4 regions of the Mesorhizobium sp. WSM4829 genome follow, and region 1 is predicted to be linked to each of the others. Evidence: predicted binding sites of a transcription regulator. Region 1 holds the regulator's gene; each other region holds the start of a gene.
The links. The regulator PhoB, encoded in region 1, activates phosphate uptake and scavenging genes when phosphate is short. The targets are predictions, from matches to a motif close to TGTCATNNANCTGTCAT.

Region 2: a site for PhoB is predicted at 2,665-2,681, ahead of AC0L17_RS20575 (alkaline phosphatase D family protein). Genes of this name have one in related genera too.
Region 3: a site for PhoB is predicted at 2,785-2,801, ahead of phnC (phosphonate ABC transporter ATP-binding protein). Genes of this name have one in related genera too.
Region 4: a site for PhoB is predicted at 3,115-3,131, ahead of AC0L17_RS13130 (alpha-D-ribose 1-methylphosphonate 5-triphosphate diphosphatase). Genes of this name have one in related genera too.

The regions. Positions count from the first base shown of each region.
Region 1 is NZ_JBVVQJ010000006.1:160,276-165,218, reverse strand. It holds gene pstB (phosphate ABC transporter ATP-binding protein PstB) at 1-479, shown strand, start outside; gene phoU (phosphate signaling complex protein PhoU) at 515-1,222, shown strand; gene phoB (phosphate regulon transcriptional regulator PhoB) at 1,239-1,928, shown strand; gene AC0L17_RS08425 (ROK family protein) at 2,049-3,296, opposite strand; gene xylF (D-xylose ABC transporter substrate-binding protein) at 3,563-4,603, shown strand; gene AC0L17_RS08415 (sugar ABC transporter permease) at 4,745-4,943, shown strand, end outside.
Region 2 is NZ_JBVVQJ010000021.1:112,157-117,099, forward strand. It holds gene AC0L17_RS20560 (hypothetical protein) at 1-387, opposite strand, end outside; gene AC0L17_RS20565 (TetR/AcrR family transcriptional regulator) at 503-1,108, opposite strand; gene AC0L17_RS20570 (MFS transporter) at 1,191-2,474, shown strand; gene AC0L17_RS20575 (alkaline phosphatase D family protein) at 2,753-4,321, shown strand; gene AC0L17_RS20580 (hypothetical protein) at 4,500-4,775, opposite strand.
Region 3 is NZ_JBVVQJ010000030.1:19,779-24,721, forward strand. It holds gene AC0L17_RS24650 (alpha-D-ribose 1-methylphosphonate 5-phosphate C-P-lyase PhnJ) at 1-562, shown strand, start outside; gene phnK (phosphonate C-P lyase system protein PhnK) at 559-1,335, shown strand; gene phnL (phosphonate C-P lyase system protein PhnL) at 1,338-2,045, shown strand; gene AC0L17_RS24665 (DapH/DapD/GlmU-related protein) at 2,042-2,662, shown strand; gene phnC (phosphonate ABC transporter ATP-binding protein) at 2,873-3,730, shown strand; gene phnD (phosphonate ABC transporter substrate-binding protein) at 3,890-4,798, shown strand; gene phnE (phosphonate ABC transporter, permease protein PhnE) at 4,872-4,943, shown strand, end outside.
Region 4 is NZ_JBVVQJ010000011.1:29,631-34,573, forward strand. It holds gene AC0L17_RS13110 (calcium:cation antiporter) at 1-494, shown strand, start outside; gene phnE (phosphonate ABC transporter, permease protein PhnE) at 563-1,357, opposite strand; gene AC0L17_RS13120 (phosphonate ABC transporter ATP-binding protein) at 1,350-2,099, opposite strand; gene AC0L17_RS13125 (PhnD/SsuA/transferrin family substrate-binding protein) at 2,197-3,054, opposite strand; gene AC0L17_RS13130 (alpha-D-ribose 1-methylphosphonate 5-triphosphate diphosphatase) at 3,175-4,356, shown strand; gene phnF (phosphonate metabolism transcriptional regulator PhnF) at 4,353-4,943, shown strand, end outside.

The DNA of each region.
Region 1 (4,943 bases):
CGAACCCGTTTCCGAAGTCGATCTACGAAAACGTCGCCTACGGTCCGCGCATTCACGGCCTGGCCAGGACCAAGGCCGAGTTGGACGGCATCGTCGAATCGAGCCTGAAGAAGGCCGGCCTGTTCAACGAGGTCAAGGATCGCCTGCTCGAGTCGGGAACCGGTCTGTCCGGCGGACAGCAGCAGCGTCTGTGCATTGCGCGCGCCATCGCCGTGTCGCCGGAAGTGATCCTGATGGACGAGCCCTGTTCGGCGCTCGATCCAATCGCCACCGCTCGCGTCGAGGAACTGATCGACGAACTGCGCCAGAACTATACGATCGTCATCGTTACCCATTCGATGCAGCAGGCGGCGCGCGTGTCGCAACGCACGGCGATGTTCCATCTCGGCTACCTAGTCGAGGAGGGCGCGACCGACAAGATGTTCACCAACCCCGACGACAAGCGCACCCAGGACTACATCACCGGCCGGTTCGGCTGAGCGGTCCGGCGAATTTCGAACACGAGGACAGCACCATGGGTGAACACACCGTCGCATCTTTCGACGAGGAACTGGAGCACATCGACCGGCTGATCCGCGACATGGACGAGCTCGCCGCCGCGATGGTCGCAGCCTCGATCCGCGCGTTGCTTGCGTCGGACAATGCGATGGCGCAGCGCGTCGTCTCGGACGACGCCATCATGGATGCGCGGCAGCGCGAGCTCGACGACAGCGCCATCACGCTGATCGCCAAGCGGCAGCCGATGGCGCAGGATCTGCGCGCCGTGGTTGGCGCAATCCGCATGGCGGGCGATCTCGAGCGCATCGGCGATCTGGCCAAGAACATAGCTAAGCGGGTTAGCGCAGTCGGGCAGAGCGCGACGCCGCGGAATCTGTCGCACGGTATCGATGCGATGGCGGATCTCGTTCTTGTGCAGCTGCGCGGCGTGGTCGAGCACTATGTGTCGCGCGATGCCGGCGCGTTGAAGGAACTGCGCGCCGACGACCAGAAGATCGACGTGAAATACACGGCGGTTTTTCGCGAGCTCCTGACCTACATGATGGAGGATCCGCGCAACATCACCGCCTGCACGCACCTTCTGTTCTGCGCCAAGAATCTCGAGCGTATCGGCGATCACGTCACCAACATCGCCGAAAACGCCTATTTTGTCGTGACCGGGCAGCAATTGCCGGCGGATCGCCCGAAGCTCGACGAAACGACGATGTCGGCGCCAGCGACATGACAGGAGTGACCGGCCGATGATCGCGCCGCGCATCATGGTGGTGGAGGATGAAGAGCCGCTGGGCGTCCTTCTCCGTTACAATCTTGAATCCGAAGGCTATCAGGTCGAGGTGGTGACGCGCGGCGACGAGGCCGAAATCCGGCTGCAGGAAAACGTGCCCGATCTTTTGGTGCTCGACTGGATGGTGCCGGCGGTTTCCGGCATCGAGCTTTGCCGGCGCCTTCGGGTGCGCCCCGAAACCGAGCGGCTGCCGATCATCATGCTGACCGCGCGCGGCGAGGAGAGCGACCGGGTGCGCGGCCTTTCGACCGGAGCCGACGACTATCTGGTCAAGCCGTTCTCGACACCGGAATTCATGGCCAGGGTCAAGGCGCTGCTGCGCCGCGCCAAGCCGGAAGTGCTGTCCAGCGTGCTCAAGGTCGGCGACATCATGCTCGATCGTGAATCGCACCGGGTCTATCGCAAGAAGAGCGAGATCCGGCTCGGGCCGACCGAATTCCGGCTGCTCGAATTCATGATGCGGCACCCGGGCCGGGTCTTCTCGCGCAGCCAGTTGCTCGACAATGTCTGGGGCGAGACGATCTACATCGACGAGCGCACGGTGGACGTCCATGTCGGCCGGTTGCGCAAGGCGGTCAACAATGGTCGCATGCCCGATGTCATCCGCACCATCCGCGGCGCCGGCTATGCGATCAGGGAAGACTAGCTGATACCTGCGCTTCCGGCGTACCCCAAAGTACGCTCCGCTCCGGATCTCGGAACCCACCATTCTCGACTCGGCCTGACCTGAATCTCAACACACCCCAAGTCGCGACCCGGGAATCCTTCAAGCCACGTTCTTTCCGACCGAGCCGGCTCGTGCCTGGATGCTCGGCGCGAAAATCTCCTGGTCGACGAAGCTTAGCGCCCGCATGGCGCAGCCTTCGCGGATCAGCGGCAGCTCGTTCGGCTCGGTGTCGAAGGAAATCGAACCCGAATGCTGGCCGCCGGCGGTCTGGGCGATGGCCTCGCGCAGCGCCGGCTCGATCAGGTCGAAGGCGGTAGCGCTGGCGCCGACCATGGCCACCGGCGCCGGATCGATCAGCGCAAACAGGCTGCCGAGCCCGAAGCCGAGCGCCTCGCCGGCCTTGCGGTAGGCTTCGCGCTCCGGTCCGTCCGTCTCGCGCGCCCGGGCCGCCAGTGCCCGCATCTCGGCGTCGCTGACATCGGCGACCGGCTCGGCGTTCTCGCTCAACAGCCTTGCGTTGCGCCAGATGGCGTAGTTGCCGGCATAAGCCTCGACGCAACCGCGCCGCCCGCAGCGGCAAAGCGCGCCACCCGGCCGATGGATCATGTGGCCGAATTCGCCGCCTGAGGAGTGGGTGCCGGTGAACAGCTCGCCCTTCAGCACCAGCCCCATGCCGATGCCGTGCGAGAGCAGGATGGCGATGAAGTCATCGCGGTAGCGATCCGGGTGGCGCCAGCGCAGCGCCACGGCCATCATGTTGCAGTCGTTCTCCATGATGGCCGGGATGCCGAACTCGCGTTCCAGAATGTCGGCGAAGGCGATGTTCGTCTGCGGCGTGATCGGCGACCACAACATGGCGCGCGCGTGGGAATCGGTGATGCCCTGGATCGCCAGCGCGATGCGGGCGACGCTTTGGACATCGAGGTCGGGATCTTCGAGCCGGCGCCGGACGATGGCGACACATTCGCCGATCAGCGCGTCGCGCGACATGGTCAGCGTGTCCAGCCGGCGCTGGTCCTCGGCGACCACTTGTCCGGCATAATCGATGACGGCGACCGACAGGAAATTCAGCGACAACACGACGGCCAACACCGCAGCGGCTTGCGGATTGAGGCTGAGGCCGACCTGCGGCCGGCCGCGTTTCAGCGAAACCGTCTCGCTCGCCTTGCTCTCGGCCAGGATGCCTTCCTGGATCAGGTCGGCAGAGATCGCCGATATGGTCGAATGGCTGAGGCCGGTGGTCGCGGCGATCTCGGTCCGCGACGGCTGGCCTGCCCGGCGCACGGCCGAAATCACCATCGCCCGGTTGCGCCGGCGCAGATCGTCATGACGGATTCCCACCGACATTTTTGTTTCCTCCTCATCGCCGCGGCCGCTCATGAATCGGAAGCCGTCGGTAATGTGCGACAAATACTGGCAGAAGCAGAAGGGGCTGTCATTATTTATTCCGAGGCTCGAAAAAAAGCCCCGACAGGACGTCAAAATCCCTCAGAATTGGTGTTGACAGTGCTTCGGCGTTGGACCAGTATTTTTTCGAGGCTCGAAAAAATAGAGCCTTTGTGCCGGCCTTCGGGCCAGTTGGTCGCGCCCTACGCGGCGCAGGGAGGAATATCATGAAGAGATTCGCAGCCGCCATTCTGGCGGGGGTCGCCATGTCGCTGACGCTCGCGTCGGCCGCTCAGGCCAAGGACAAGGTCATTGGCGTCTCGTGGTCGAACTTCCAGGAAGAGCGTTGGAAGACCGACGAAGCCGCCATGAAGGCGGCGATCGAGGCCGCCGGCGACAAATATATTTCCGCTGACGCACAGTCCAATCCCGGCAAGCAGCTGACCGACGTCGAGAGCCTGATCTCGCAGGGCGCCAACGCGCTGATCATCCTTGCGCAGGATGCCTCGGCCATCGGTCCGGCGGTGCAGAAGGCGCTGGACGAAGGCATTCCGGTCGTCGGCTATGACCGGCTGATCGAGAACAAGGACGTGTTCTATCTGACCTTCGACAACCAGGAAGTCGGCCGCATGCAGGCCCGCGAAGTGTTCAAGGTGGCGCCGGAAGGCAATTACGTCTTCATCAAGGGCTCGGGCGCCGACCCGAATGCCGATTTCCTGTTCGCCGGCTCCATGGAAGTGCTCAAGGATGCCATCGACAGCGGCAAGATCAAGAATGTCGGCGAGGCTTATACGGACGGCTGGCTTCCCGCCAACGCCCAGAAGAACATGGAACAGTTCCTGACCGCCAACGACAACAAGGTCGATGCGGTGGTTGCCGCCAATGACGGCACCGCCGGTGGCGTCGTCGCGGCGCTGACGGCGCAGGGCCTGGCCGGATCCGTCCCGGTTTCGGGCCAGGACGGCGACCATGCCGCGCTGAACCGCATCGCGCTCGGCACACAGACCGTATCGGTGTGGAAAGACGCGCGCGAGCTCGGCAAGAACGCCGCCGAGATCGCCTCGCAGCTGGCCGACGGCAAGCCGATGACAGACATTGCCGGCGTCAAGGATTTCACCACGCCGGGCGGCAATGTCGTCAAGTCGCTGTTCCTGACGCCGATTGCCATCACCAGGGACAATCTCAACGTCGTCATCGACGCCGGCTGGATCAAGCAGGAAGAGGTCTGCGCCGGCGTGGCGGCGGGCACCGTCGCGGTCTGCAACTGATCCGCCTTCGCCAAAAAAACCTGAAACGCCGCGGCTTCACGCCGCGGCTTTTTTTTCAAAAGAGTTGTTTTTCCGCGTCTCGCGGGTAATTTCTAGGCTGCTTCCGGCATCCGCGGCAGACGGCAACGGTGGGAGGACATCATGACCGACACGACTTCCAACACGCCGGCTGCCGATCGGGCGCGTGAATCCGAGCTCAGCCCCTTCGGCCGCTTCCTCAAGGCAACCGAGCTCGACATACGCATGTTCGGCATGGTCGGCGCGCTGCTGATCATCTGGGTTGGAATCCACATCCTGTCGGGTGGGCTTTTCCTCACGCCGCGCAATCTCTGGAACCTGT
Region 2 (4,943 bases), on a different contig from region 1:
GGCTCTAAGCTTCGCAAAAAAATACAGGGCGTACAACGCGGAAAAACAAATGGATACAATGGACGTTTGGTAGTCCATCCAGGAAATTGCGACGAGCGACACGAAGGTTGCAAACAGCGTTACCGGCACAGCGACGCCGGTGTACAGGAAAATCAAAGCCGAGGCAGATATCAAGACGATAAGAGCGCTCCCTGTGGGACTATAGTCGGGAGCCTTAAATAAGAAATAGGCAAGGGCTGATGAAATAAGTATGAGAAACAAAAATCTGCGCAGGACGGCTTCCTTGACCGTATACTCGTTCAGGTCAAAGACCGTCCGAATGTCTCTTTTCTCCTGCTCGCCAATTAAACCCGAACTCCCTCGCCTCAGGTAGTGAAGCAGGAACATCTTTTCGAGGTCGTCTAAAAACGTTCGAACAAGGTTCAAGTCGTTACCGGCAATTATCAGCAGACCACGAGCGTGACGGCCATACTGCTTCCGGCTGGAAAGGACCGCAAGAGGTCTATTTCTTCAAGCTCGCTTCGATCAGCAGGTCGGCATTGCGGGCCACAGACTTCGCCGGTCCGCCGGCCCCGAACAGCTGGCCACTGATATAGGCGCCTTCGATCAGAAGCAGCAGCCCGTCGCCCAGCGTCTCGGCGTCGCCGGCACCCATCGCCGCCGCCATGGTGCGCAGGCGTCGGCGCAATTCCTGCTTGTTGGCCTCGCTCACCACGCGGGCCGGGTGGCCACGTTCGGGATATTCGACGGCCGCGTTGGTCATGCCGCAGCCGCGATAGTCGGGCTTTTGCGTGCGCTTGCCGATGCGGGTCAGGAAGGCGGCGATCTGCGCGCGCGGATCGCCGGGATGGGCAGCCACCGCCGCGTCGAAGCGGGCCCAGAACTCGAGGTCGTATTGCCGCAGATAGGACGCGGCCAATTCGTCCTTGGAGGGGAAGCTGCGATAGAGGCTGGGCTTGGTGACGCCGGCGCGCCGCACGATCTCGTCGACGCCGATCGCCCTGATGCCTTGCCGGTAGAACAGATCGCGGGCAACGCGAAGGATTCTTTCGCCCGCGCGGGGCTGTGCCACCTCATCTGCTTTGATCGTTGGTTCAATGCTTTTCATCCAGGATGTGCCGTTGCCTGCTTGACAATGTTACCGATCGGTACGTATACCCTAGTACAACTGCAACGTACCGGTCAGTAACATGATAGCTCAATCCCGCCCGTTTGGCCAGCGCTACGCTTTCGTCGTGGTCGCCGTCATCTTCCTCTGCCTGCTGATCGCGGCGGGCCTGCGGTCGGCGCCGGCCGTCATGATGCTGCCGCTGGAGGAGAGTTTCGGCTGGCGGCGCGATGTCGTCTCGCTCGCCGCGGCCATCGGTATCTTCCTCTACGGCCTGACCGGGCCGTTTGCCGCGGCACTGATGGAACGGATCGGGCTGCGCCGCACGCTGCTGGCGGCGCTTGTGCTGATGTCGGGCTCGACGGCGCTCAGCCTGTTGATGACCCAGCCCTGGCACCTGCTTCTCACCTGGGGCGTATTCTCCGGCGTCGGTTCCGGCGCGGTCGCCACGGTGCTCGGCGCCACCATCGTCAATCGCTGGTTCAAGACCAATCGCGGCCTGGTGATGGGGCTGATGTCGGCCTCGGCCGCCACCGGCCTGCTGGTGTTCCTGCCGTTGCTCGCCGCGCTCGCGCAGTCGGGCGGCTGGAAGCCGGTCGCCATCGCCATTGCGGTGGCCACCGCCTGCCTGGTGCCGCTGGTCTGGCTGCTGGTGCCGGAACGGCCGTCCGCGATCGGCATGGTGCGCTACGGCGCGGACGTCGACGACGTGCCGCCGGTTCCGCCGGCCTCGCAGGGCAATTTCCTCACCCATACGCTCAGCACGCTGCGTCGTGCCGCCGGCACGCGGGTGTTCTGGTATCTGTTCGCCACTTTCTTCATCTGCGGCTTCACCACCAACGGACTGGTCGGAACGCACCTGATCGCGTTTTGCGGCGACATGGGCATCGGCCAGGTCCAAGCCGCCGGCCTGCTGTCGCTGATGGGCATCTTCGACCTGATCGGCACGACGCTGTCGGGCTGGCTCACCGACCGTTTCGACCCGCGCAAGCTGCTCGGCGTCTATTATGGCATCCGCGGCCTGTCGCTGATCTATCTGCCTTATTCCGGCTTTTCGTCGACCAGCCTGATCATCTTCGCCGTGCTCTACGGATTGGACTGGATCGCCACCGTGCCGCCGACGCTCAGGCTGTCGAACGAGGCGTTCGGCGACCGCAGCGGGCCGATTGTCTTCGGCTGGATCGTCGCCGGCCATCAGGTGGGTGCAGCGGCGGCCGCCTTCTTCGGCGGCACCATGCGTGAATTGCAGGGCAATTACGAACTTGCCTTCCTCATCGCCGGCATGACGGCAATAGCCGCAGCCTGCCTCTCGCTGTTGATCAACACCAGCCGTCCGGCCTTCGAGCCGAACCCGCAGGCGGCTTGAGCTGTGACGGCCGAGCGCTAATCTCCCCCCTTGAGGGGAGATGGCCGCGAAGCGGCCAGAGGGGGTCGGTCCGACCGGGCTCGGCCCCTTATCGCAGTCGCAGGAGGTTGGCGCGTCACGCGACACGACCCCCTCTGTCGCCTTCGGCGACATCTCCCCCTCGAGGGGGGAGATTCGCCAGCCTGTTGATCGTCAGAAAACCTTCATGGTTTCGAGATGTGCGTGAAACATTGAGGCTGGACCTTGGCGGCGACGTTTAAGCCATCCAGGAGACAGCCATGAACAAGATTTCGCGCCGCGCTTTTGTCACGTCGGCGAGCGCCGCCGGCCTCGTCGGCGTATCGGGCCTCGCGCTTCCCTATTATTCGCGCGCCAATCAGCGGCCCGCCTTCACCCATGGCATCCAGTCGGGCGATGTCGACGCAACCAGCGGCGTGGTGTGGACGCGGACCGACCGCCCTTCGCGCGTCATGTTCGAAGTCTCGTCGACGGAGAATTTCGCCAATGCCTTGCGCCTTGCGCCGCTCGATACGTCGCCGGCCAGCGATTACACGGTAAAGCGGCTGCTCACCGACCTTACCTCCGACCAGGACATCTTCTACCGCATGGTCGCGGCCGATCTTGCCGACATCAACGCCGTCTCCGAGCCGATCGTCGGCCGCTTCCGCACGGCGCCGGCCTCGAAACGCGACATCCGCTTCGCCTGGTCGGGCGATACCGCCGGCCAGGGCTGGGGCATCGACGACACCGGCATGAAGACCTATGCCACGATCGGCAAGCATACGCCCGACTTCTTCCTGCATTCCGGCGACACCATCTATGCCGACGGCCCGATGAAGGACGAGGTCGATCTTCCCGGCGGCAGCAAGTGGAAGAACAAGGTCCTCATCGACGAAAAGCGCAAGGTTGCCGAGACGCTGGACGAGTACCGCGGCCAGTGGAAGTACAACATGATGGATAAGAACGTGCTGGGGCTCAACGCCATCTGCCCGACCTTCTACCAGTGGGACGACCACGAGGTGGTCAACAACTGGTCGGATTCGAAGAACCTGAGCGCCGACGACCGCTACTCGGAAAAAAACATCCATGTGCTGGCGGCACGCGCGGCACGCGCCTTCCACGAGATGACGACGATCCGCTACGAGCCGTCGGAACCGGGCCGCGTCTATCGCAAGATCGCCTACGGGCCGCTGCTCGAAGTGTTCTTCCTCGACATGCGCTCCTATCGCGGCGCCAACGGTCCTGGCATGCAGGATACGATGACGCCGCAATCGCGTATCCTCGGCGAACAGCAGATGAAATGGCTGAAGCGCGAACTGGCAAACTCCAACGCGACCTGGAAAATCATCGCCGCCGACATGCCGCTCGGCCTCATCGTCTGGAACGACGCCACCAACAAGGCCGGCGCCGAGGCCGTCAGCAATGGCGACAATGGCCCGGCCAAGGGCCGCGAATTGGAAATTGCCGACCTCCTTCGCTACATAAAGAATGCCGGCATCACCAACACCGTCTGGCTGACCGCCGACGTGCACTACACGGCGGCGCATTACTACAATCCCGACAAGGCGCAGTTCCAGGACTTCAATCCGTTCTGGGAATTCGTCTCGGGTCCGCTCCATGCCGGCACCTATGGACCCAATGATTTCGACATGACCTTCGGCCCGGAGCTGAAATTCATCAAGGCGCCAACCGCCGAGCAGGGGCAGAACCTGCCACCCTCGGCCGGCCTGCAGTTCTTCGGCCTCGTCGACATCGATGGCGCCACTGAACAGATGACGGTGCGGCTGATGGATTGCGACGACAATGAACTCTACAAGGTCACGCTCGACCCGGTGCATTCGGCGTGAGGGAACTGGCGCCTGTTCACCCTCCCCCTTGTGGGGAGGGTCGGCGAGGCGGCTTCGCAAAGCGAAGCTGGCGAGACGGGGTGGGGGTGAAGCGCCGACATAGGTGGGGCACGCACCCCCACCCTGCTCCGCTTCGCGGATCGACCCTCCCCACAAGGGGGAGGGTAAGGCGCGGTCGTCAGTCTGGATAGCAAACGGTCGGAATATTGGGCCAAACAGCGCTGTCGCAGTTGGCGGCCTCCTGCCTTTGCTTGAAGGCGGCGCTGACCGGCCCGGTCACCACCGGGTCGACGCCATCGGGAGCGTCGGCAAACAACTGCTCCGCCGTTCGGGTGTCGGACGGCAGGGCAGGCTCCTTCGATCTCGCGGCCGACTGTGCCACGCCTGCCGCAAGCAGAACGGCGAGGGCAGCCCATGCAAGGATTGGCCGGTATCTGATGCCCGTTTTGCTCATGAAATTTGAACTGTCCCGACCGTGAAAGGTTCCGCTTTGGTTAATAATTCAATTTCACACCAAGACACTTAAGATTTGGTGACCATGTATTTGGTGGCACGCCTCCTCTTTCGCGATTGCGAAAAACCCTGTATGAGCCGCCCAACCGAAAGAGGCAGCGCCTTTTGG
Region 3 (4,943 bases), on a different contig from region 1:
CCCGCTGACCGCAGGCCAGGTGCTGGTCTATCAGGTGCCGATTCCCGAGCCGCTGCGCTTCCTCGAGCCGCGCGAGACGGAAACGCGCAAAATGCATGCGCTGGAGGAATACGGCCTCATGCATGTAAAACTCTACGAAGACATCGCCAGGCACGGCCGCATCGCCACCACCTACGCCTATCCGGTCAAGGTCGAGGGTCGCTATGTGATGGACCCGTCGCCGACGCCGAAGTTCGATAACCCGAAAATGCACCGTTCGCCGGCCCTGCAACTGTTCGGTGCCGGCCGCGAAAAGCGCATCTATGCGCTGCCGCCTTTCACCGAGGTAGTCAGCCTCGACTTCGAGGACCATCCGTTCGAGGTGCAGACCTTCGACCAGCCCTGCGCACTGTGCGCGGCCGAGAACGTCTATCTCGACGAGGTCATCCTCGACGACCATGGCGGCCACATGTTCGTCTGCTCCGATACCGACCATTGCGAGAAGCGGCGCGAGCAAGGCCATCGCGGCCACCTTGCGCCCGAGACCCCTCCTGCCCTGGAAAAAAGGGAGCCGGCGCAATGACCGACGAACCGCTGCTGCGCGTTTCCGCGCTGTCCAAGTTCTACGGTTCGCGCATTGGTTGTGAGAACGTCAGCTTTGACCTGTGGCCGGGCGAGGTGCTGGCAGTGGTCGGCGAATCCGGTTCCGGCAAGACGACGCTGCTCAACTGCCTGTCGACCAGATTGCTGCCGAGCTCCGGCACCGCCAGCTACCGCATGCGCGACGGCCAGTTCCGCGAGCTCTACCGCATGAGCGAGGCCGAGCGCCGCTTCCTGATGCGCACCGACTGGGGTTTTGTCCATCAGAACCCCGCCGACGGGCTGCGCATGACGGTTTCGGCCGGCGCCAATGTCGGCGAGCGGCTGATGGCGGTCGGCGATCGCCACTATGGCAAAATCCGCGCCACCGCCGTCGACTGGCTGTCGCGCGTCGAGATCGACGAGGACCGTATCGACGACGAACCGCGCGCCTTTTCCGGCGGCATGCGCCAGCGCCTGCAGATCGCCCGCAACCTCGTCACCGGGCCGCGGCTGGTGTTCATGGACGAGCCGACCGGCGGCCTCGACGTCTCGGTGCAGGCGCGCCTGCTCGACCTGTTGCGCGGCCTGGTCACCGATCTCGGCCTGGCGGCGATCGTCGTCACCCACGACCTTGCGGTGGCGCGTCTGCTGTCGCAACGCATGATGGTGATGAAGGACGGCCGCGTCGTCGAAAGCGGCCTCACCGACCGCGTGCTTGACGATCCCCGCGCGCCCTACACCCAGCTTCTCGTTTCTTCCATTCTGCAGGTGTGATCATGGCAACCCCGCTCGTCGTCTCCGATGTCGCCAAGAGCTTCACCATGCATCTGCGCGACGGCATCAAACTGCCTGTCGTCGCCGGCGTGTCGTTCTCGATCAGGAGCGGCGAATGTGCCGTGCTCGGCGGCCCCTCCGGCGCCGGCAAGAGCTCGATCCTGAAGATGCTCTACGGCAACTATGCCGTCGATGCAGGCCAGATCATCGTCCAGCACGAGGACGGGCTCATCGATCTGGCGACGGCCAGCCCACGCACCGTGCTTGCCGTGCGCCGGCTCACGATCGGCTATGTCAGCCAGTTCCTGCGCACAGTGCCGCGCGTCTCGGCGCTGGATGTCGTCGCCGAACCGCTGGTCGAGCGCGGCGAGGACCGTGAGGTCGCGCGCGGCAAGGCACGCGCCTTGCTGGCGCAACTCAACCTGCCGGAAAAGCTCTGGATGCTGCCGCCGGCGACCTTTTCCGGCGGCGAGCAGCAGCGCGTCAACATCGCGCGCGGCTTCATCACCGAGCACCCGATCCTGCTGCTCGACGAGCCGACAGCCTCGCTCGACGCCAGCAACCGCGACGTGGTGATTGCGCTGATCGCGGCCAAGAAGGCGGCCGGCGTCGCCCTGCTTGGCATCTTCCACGATCTCGACGTGCGCGAGGCAGTGGCCGACCGCGTCATCGACGTGACCGCTTTTGCCGCCGGGAAGATCGCCGCATGACCAGAAAACTGTCGGAAACGCCGCTGGTCCACGAAACGGCGGAAGTCGACAACTCGACGCTCGGCCGCTGGACCGAGATCGCCGAACGCTGCCGGCTTTCGGAAAGTACGCTCGGTGACTATTCCTACATGATGCAGGACTGCAGTGCCTGGTGCGCGACGATCGGCAAATTCGCCAACATCGCCGCCAGTGTCCGCATCAACGCCACCAACCATCCGACCTGGCGGCCGACGCTGCACCATTTCACCTATCGCGCCTCTGACTATTGGGACGACGCCGAGCACGAGAGCGAATTCTTTGCGCAGCGCCGCGCCAAACGGGCCACCATCGGCCACGACACCTGGCTTGGCCACGGCTCGACCATCCTGCCCGGCGTCAGCGTCGGCGACGGTGCGGCGGTCGGCGCCGGCGCCGTGGTGTCGAAGGACGTCGCGCCCTACACCATCGTCGGCGGCGTGCCGGCCAAACCGATCCGCGAACGCTTCGACCGCCGCACGGCGGAACGCTATCAGGCACTTGCCTGGTGGGATTGGGACCACGCCCGCCTGCGCGCCGCGCTCGACGATTTTCGCGCGCTTTCGGCGGAAGCATTTCTGGAAAAATACGGCAGTTGGTGAATGGTCAATAGTGAATGGCGGCAGGGAAGCCGTTCTTATCACCATTCACCATTCACCATTCACCACTTGATCGAACTGCCGCCGCCGGCTCGCCCCCTTCAGCCTGTGGACGGTAACAAAACTGACATCAATCCGACACCGCGGTTTCATGCGGCTGCGCTAGCCAAAGGTTAACAGACCTTCAACTGCGACTGGACTGGAACCTGCTCTATGCCAGCAACCTCAGCCACGCTCGAGATCCGCGGCGTCACCCGTCGGTTTGGCAGGAACACCGCCGTCAGCAATGTCGACATCTCGATCCCGCACGGCCAGATGGTCGGCATCATCGGCCGTTCGGGTGCCGGCAAGTCGACGCTTTTGCGCATGATCAACCGGCTCATCGATCCGAGCCAGGGCTCGATTTTCTTTAACGGCGCCGAAGTCTCCAGCCTGCGCGGCTCGCTGCTCAGGCGCTGGCAGCGCGATTGCGCCATGATCTTTCAGCAGTTCAACCTGGTGCCGCGCCTCGACGTGCTGACCAATGTGCTGCTTGGCCGGCTCAATCACCGCTCGACCGTTGTCAATCTGCTCGGCGTCTTCTCCCGTGAGGAACGGGCCGAGGCGATCGCGGCGCTCGAGCGTCTCGACATCGCCCGCACCGCGCTGCAGCCAGCCGGCACCTTGTCCGGCGGCCAGCAGCAGCGCGTTGCGATTGCCCGTGCCATGATGCAGCAGCCGAAAGTCATCCTCGCCGACGAGCCGATCGCCTCGCTCGACCCGCTCAACGCCAAGGTGGTGATGGATTCGCTGCTGGACATCAATCTGCGGGAGGGCCTCACCGTGGTCACCAATCTGCACACGCTGGATACTGCGCGCACCTATTGCAACCGCATCATCGGCATGGCCGCCGGCAAGGTGGTGTTCGACGGACCGCCCGAAGAGCTCAACCGCGAGGCCGTGCGCATGGTCTATGGCGCCGACAGCAATGGCGGCGAAATCTCCGAGGCGATCACCTCGACCAGCGTCGCCATCAAGCAAAAGATCGCCGCATCCGCCGGACCGCTCGAGCCGGCATTTCCCGGCTACTAGGTCGACGATCCGGCAAGTGGATACCGGTATACGAGTATACGAAAGCAGACCACGAAAGAGCGCCTGGACCGCCAGTCCGCATCAAGGCCGGGCATAAAAAGCGCCGTCAAAAATCGAACGCTGCCGGCGCGATGCCGGAACCAACAGGAGAGACGCGAAATGTTTAGAAAAATACTTTTCGGTGCCGTTTCCATCCTCGCCATGGCAATGGGCGCGGTCCAGGCACAGGACCTGAAGGAATTCCGCGTCGGCATTTTGGGCGGCGAGAACGAAGCCGACCGCCTGCGCAACTACCAGTGCTTCGCCGACCACATCAAGCAAGTCCTCGCCGTGGAAAAGGTTTCGCTGTTCCCGGCCGCCGACTACGACGGCGTCATCCAGGGCCTGCTCGGCGGCACGCTTGACTTTGCCGAGCTCGGCGCTTCCGCCTACGCCAAGGTCTATCTCGAAAACAAGGACGCGGTTCAACCGATCCTGACGACGATCCAGACCGACGGCTCGACCGGCTACCGTGCGGTCATGGTCGCGCGTGCTGATTCCGGCATCAAGACGCTCGCCGACATGAAGGGCAAGAAACTCGGTTTCGCCGATCCCGATTCGACTTCTGGTTACCTGATCCCGGTCACGTCACTGCCCAAGGACATCGGTATGGATGTGAAGAGCTACTTCGCGTCGACCGGTTTCGGCGGCGGCCATGAACAGCTTGTCCTTGAAGTCCTGAAGGGCACCTTCGATGCCGGCACCACCTGGGCCTCCGGCGTCGGCGACTTCAACGACGGCTACAGCTCAGGCAATCTGCGCAAGATGGTCGACAAGGGCGTCCTCAAGATGGATGACCTCGTCGAACTGTGGCAGTCGCCGCTGATCCCGAACGGCCCGCTGGTATTGCGTACGTCGATCGACTCCGGCGCCAAGCAGAAGATCACCGATTTCCTGACCAAGCTTCCGGAAACCGATCCGGCCTGTTTCTCGGCGATACAAGGCGGCGATTACAAGGGCTATTCACCGGTCACCCCGGAATTCTATCGGCCGATCATCGACGCCCGTAAGGCGAAGATCGGCTCGTAAGCAAACTGCCAAAACGCCGCCGGGGCCATGTGCCGCCGGCGGCGTTGCCGCATCAGGGGTCGGGGTTCTATCGATGAGTGCGACCGAAATTTACCGCGCGGCCACGCTTTCACCGGAGGGAGCCACCGTCGAGCGACACTGGCGC
Region 4 (4,943 bases), on a different contig from region 1:
CCAGCGCGGAACATGACAAGCAAGTATCTGAGGGTGGGAGAGTGACCACCAATGTGCTCCTCTTATTTGTCGGACTGGCAGGGATCGTTCTTCTGACCGAGCAGGTGGCCGGCAGCATCGAGAATGGGCTCGAGTTTCTTCATATTACCCAGGCGGACGCCATCGTGGGCTTCTTCGTCGCTGCGCTTGTGCTTATGCCGGAGGCGGTATCGGCGGTTCGGGCAGCACTCAATAACGAGCTTCAGCGAGGGCTGAATGTCGCCCTCGGCTCGGCCTGCGCCACAATCGGCCTGACAATCCCGGCGATCGGTGCGGCGAGCCTGCTCACCGGACGAAGCCTGACTCTTGGTCTGGGTCCGGGGGATACCGTGCTTCTCATCCTCGCGCTTGCCATCAGCATCGTGAGCTTTGGGACGGGCCGAACAACGATGCTGACGGGGCTCGTTCATCTCGTCGTGTTTGTCGCCTATCTGTTCCTTATCTTCGTGCCGTAGGTGATCGCCCGCCGTCTTCGGCCATCGCTGCGTTCTGTCGATTTGCGGCGCACATGCCTAGCCTGCAATTACTGGACCTTCGAGCGTAGGCGATCCGTCACGAACTCCATCAACACCACGATGGCGAAGATCACGAGAATGATGGTCGAGGCATTCCTGTATTGGAAAAGATCGAACGCGACCTTCAGCTCCTGGCCGATGCCACCGGCTCCAACGAGGCCGAGAACAACTGATGAGCGCACTGCCTTTTCAAGCGCGAAGAGCGTGGTGTTTATCAGGGACGGCATGGCGTCAGGCAGTACTGCCCCGCACAGAACAGAGAATCGTCCGGCGCCGATTGCAAACAGCGCTTCCTGAGGTCTTTCGTCGGCATCCTCCATCGCCTCGGCGAAGAAGCGCCCGCAAAAGCCGATCGTATCGACGACGATGGTCATGGTGCCGGCAACTGCCCCGAGACCAACGGCTGACACGAAAAGTAGTGCCCAGACCAAATCTGGAACAGTCCTGAACAACGAGACCAGCATCCTGGAGATATGCCGGAACGGGCCGATCGGGGTTATGTCCTTGGCCGAGAGCCAGGCAAACGGCAAGCTGAGGACGACACCTATTGCTGTCCCCACGAGCGCTATCTGAAACGTTTCGACCATGCGCCAGAAAACCCTCAGGAGGAACCCTGGCTCGACATTTGGGGGTATCATGCGGCCGACGAGATGGACCATTCGGGGCACCCCGCCTGCCAGTTGTTCCGGCGAAGGTGCGACCTGCCCGGCGGAAACGATCACGAGAGCGGCCAAAGCGACGGCAAAGCTGAAAGTGACGGGCGAGATCGATGGAATCCGGCTCGGCGAAAGGCGGTCATGCATCGAAGACGTCTTTCAGATCAGCGCGGGTCACCTGCGCCGTCGGTCGGTCGAAGAAGACCTTGCCCGCCTTGAGCGCTATCAAGCGGTCGGAGTAGTCGAGAGCATGTTCCATGTCGTGCGTGGTGTAGACCAAAGTGATCGCCTGTTCCTGGGTCAGCTCGGAGAAGACGCGCATCACATCATGTCCAGCCGCCGGGTCGAGACTTGCCGCCGGTTCGTCTGCTATCAAAAGCTTCGGACGCCGGATCAACGCACGGGCAATCGCCACCCGCTGCGCCTGCCCTCCAGAAAGCGCGTCGGCGCGGGCGCCCGCCTTGCCGAGAAGCCGCACTTCGGCGAGGGCCTGCATTGCTTCCTCGCGCCAGTGTTGCTTTGCGATGGAATGGTGCCAGCCGCGCCAGCCGCCGGGCAGCCCGAGCTTGCCCTGCAAAACGTTTGTAAGAACCGATTGGCGGCTGACCAGTCCGTGGTGCTGGAAGACAAATCCGATCTGCCTGCGAATGCGCCGCAGCTGGGCGACGGACGGCGCCGAGCGGAAGCTCTCGCCGAGGGTGACGACCTCGCCACCGCTCGACGGTAGAAGACCAATGAGGCATTTGAGCAGGGTGGATTTTCCAGCACCGTTCGAGCCAATCAGGGCAACCCGTTCGCGCGATGCTATGGTGAGGCCGATACTGGAGAAAATGACCTTTCCGTTCGCATAGCTCTTCGCAAGATCGTGCACCCGAATGATGGCTGTCATAGTGACCTCTTGGCCCAGACCGAACTGCGAAACAGACCGGCGGTTAGCCGCCGGCCTTGTCGCTGAAAGGAGCAAGTCGATGAAAAAGGAGCAAGCCTCAGTTTACGAAGTCGGTGAGGGTCTCGATTCCGATCGTGCGGTACATCGAGCGGACATAGTCGTAGTCCGAGTCCCTGACATCAGTCAGGAAGAGACCGCCCTTGAATTTCTGGTTGTCCTCGCCGGTCAAGATCGCTTTCATCAGCTCATTGCCATTCTTCGCAAAGGCATCGCGGATCTTGACGAACACGTCATCTGAAATGTCCTTGCGGGCGACAAGAATGTCGTTCGGCAGATCGCGGCCCCGTGCGATGACCGAGAAGGCAACGCCGGGGAATGCTTCCCGGACCGAGTTCAGATAGCCGAAATTCAAGCCGATAGCGGCGATGTCGCCGCGGATGAGAGCCTCAGCCGCGATGTTGCGCGATATGATTACTGGTTCGTAATCGGTGGCATATTTCAGGTTGAAATCGGCCAGCGCCTGCGCGGGGCCGAGGTGCTGGGAGGTCGAGCCGACCGAGCCGAATGCGACCTTCTTGCCCTTCAAGTCTTCGACCGAGCGGATCGGTCCATTCGCCAGCACGGCGATCTGAGCGAAATAGTCGGGGCGCTGCCAGGCGACAACAATCTTCGGCTGGCTTAATTCCTTCATGACGACGTATTCTGCAGGACCGGTCAGGACAAGATCGACCTGCCCGGAATTCATCGCCTCGACGGCGGTGGTCCGCGAACTGACCGGAAACAGTTCGACATCCAGGCCGGTCGCCTCCTCAAGAGCGGTCTGGAAAGCCCCGAATTCCTGCTGAAGAGCCTCCAGTCCCTCCATGTCGGTTACCGCGAATTTCACCGGCTCCGCAAACACTGGAAGAGCGGAGGCAAGCGTCAGGGCGAGTGCGGTTGCGATGCTGCGGATCATCGTTTTTTCCTTTGCTGTATAGACAGGAAACTGTTACCCGCTAATCCGTATACGCAGCAGATGACGTGCTCGTGACATTTCGCCGGCGCCACCGGCAGACTTTGCTTTTTGAGGGATACAGTGAACTGGCACATCCAGGGTGGTCGCATCCTTACCGAACGGGGACTTGAAACCGCGGACCTGAGCGTCACCGGCGGCGCCCTGTCAGAGCTGCGGGCGGCCCATGCCTCCACAATCGATGCCGATGGTCTGCTCGTGCTTCCGGGGATCGTCGATATTCACGGCGACGGCTTCGAGCGCCAGATCATGCCGCGGCCCGGTGTCCGCTTCGACACCGCGCTGGCGCTGAAAGATACGGACCGCCAGCTTGTCGCCAATGGCGTAACCACGGCCTTTCACGGCGTCACGGTGTCGTGGGAGCCTGGACTTCGCTCGCTCGACGCTGCCAAACAGCTGATCGGCGCGGTCTGCGATCTCCGCGATAGCCTTGGCTGCGATACGCGTCTGCATCTGCGCTGGGAGACCTTCGCGCTTGATCAGATGGCGCAGGTCGTACGATGGCTCTCGCTTTCGCCACGGCCGATCATCGCCGTCAACGATCATACCACGGGGTCGGTGCTGAACGGCACGATTGCCCGCAAGATCGGTCAGATGGCGGAGCGGTCTGGCTTGAGCCGCGAGCAATACATGACGTTGCTCGGCCAGATTTGGTCCCGCCGCGCCGAGGTTGAGATCGCGATCGGGAAGCTGGCCGCAACTGCGCGGGCCAATGGCAATGTGCTTCTTGCCCATGACGAAGCGTCTCCCGAGGAACGCATATATTTTCGCGCCCTCGGCGCAAAGGCCTCGGAATTTCCGCTAACGCTCGAAACGGCCAAGGCCGCGCGGCAAATGGGCGAGGATGTGATCCTCGGCGCGCCCAACGTCGTGCGCGGCGGCAGCCATAATGGAGCGCTAAATGCCACCGAGGCCGTCAGAGCCGGACTTTGCACGGTGCTGACCAGCGATTACCACTACCCTTCGCCTCTGCATGCGGCCTTCAGACTGTCTTCGCCAGACGCCGGCGACTTCCCCTCGATCTGGAAGCTGGTTTCGGCAAACCCGGCCCGGGTGGCCGACCTCGACGATCGCGGCTCGCTTGTTGCCGGCCGCCGGGCGGATCTGATCCTGGTCGATGCTGGCGATCCAGAGCATCCGCGTGTGGTGGCCACCATGGTCCATGGACAAATTGTCTATAGCTCCGGGCTCTCCCGCACAGACCGACGGTCTGCACGGCGGTCGCGGGTGGATAAGGTTTCATGACCTTGGACACGAAAATTTCAACACCACACGAGCGCAATGGCAATCGCCTTCTGGCCTTTGACGGGCTGGTCTTTCGGCCACGCAGCGATACGCCGATCTGGCAGCAGATCTACGATCACATCTTCGATCTGATCGAGAGCGGCAGTCTTGCACCGGGCAGCCAGCTTCCCGGAGAAACGCATCTGGCACAGAAACTCGCGGTCACCCGCATTACGCTTCGCCGGGCGCTGCAGCAGTTACAGCATGAGGGCCACCTCACCGCCCGCAAGGGCGTCGGTATCTTCGTGCGAAACCTGCCCTCGACATTCACTGTTCGCGACGGACAGCGCTTTCTCGACAATTTCGAAGCCCACGGCCAGGAAATCGGCACCAATACGCTGCTGATCGTCCGGGAACCGGCCGAAGCGGCCGTGGCGGAACGGTTGCGTCTCGCACCTGACACCACCATTATCCGGCTGTGCCGGATCAGAACGTCGGACAAGCAGCCGGTTTACGTCAATACCAAGTTCTTTCCGGCGCATCTCTTCCCCGACTTCGATCAGAGATACGATGTGCGTCAGTCGGTGACCGATGTTTTCCGCGCGCAT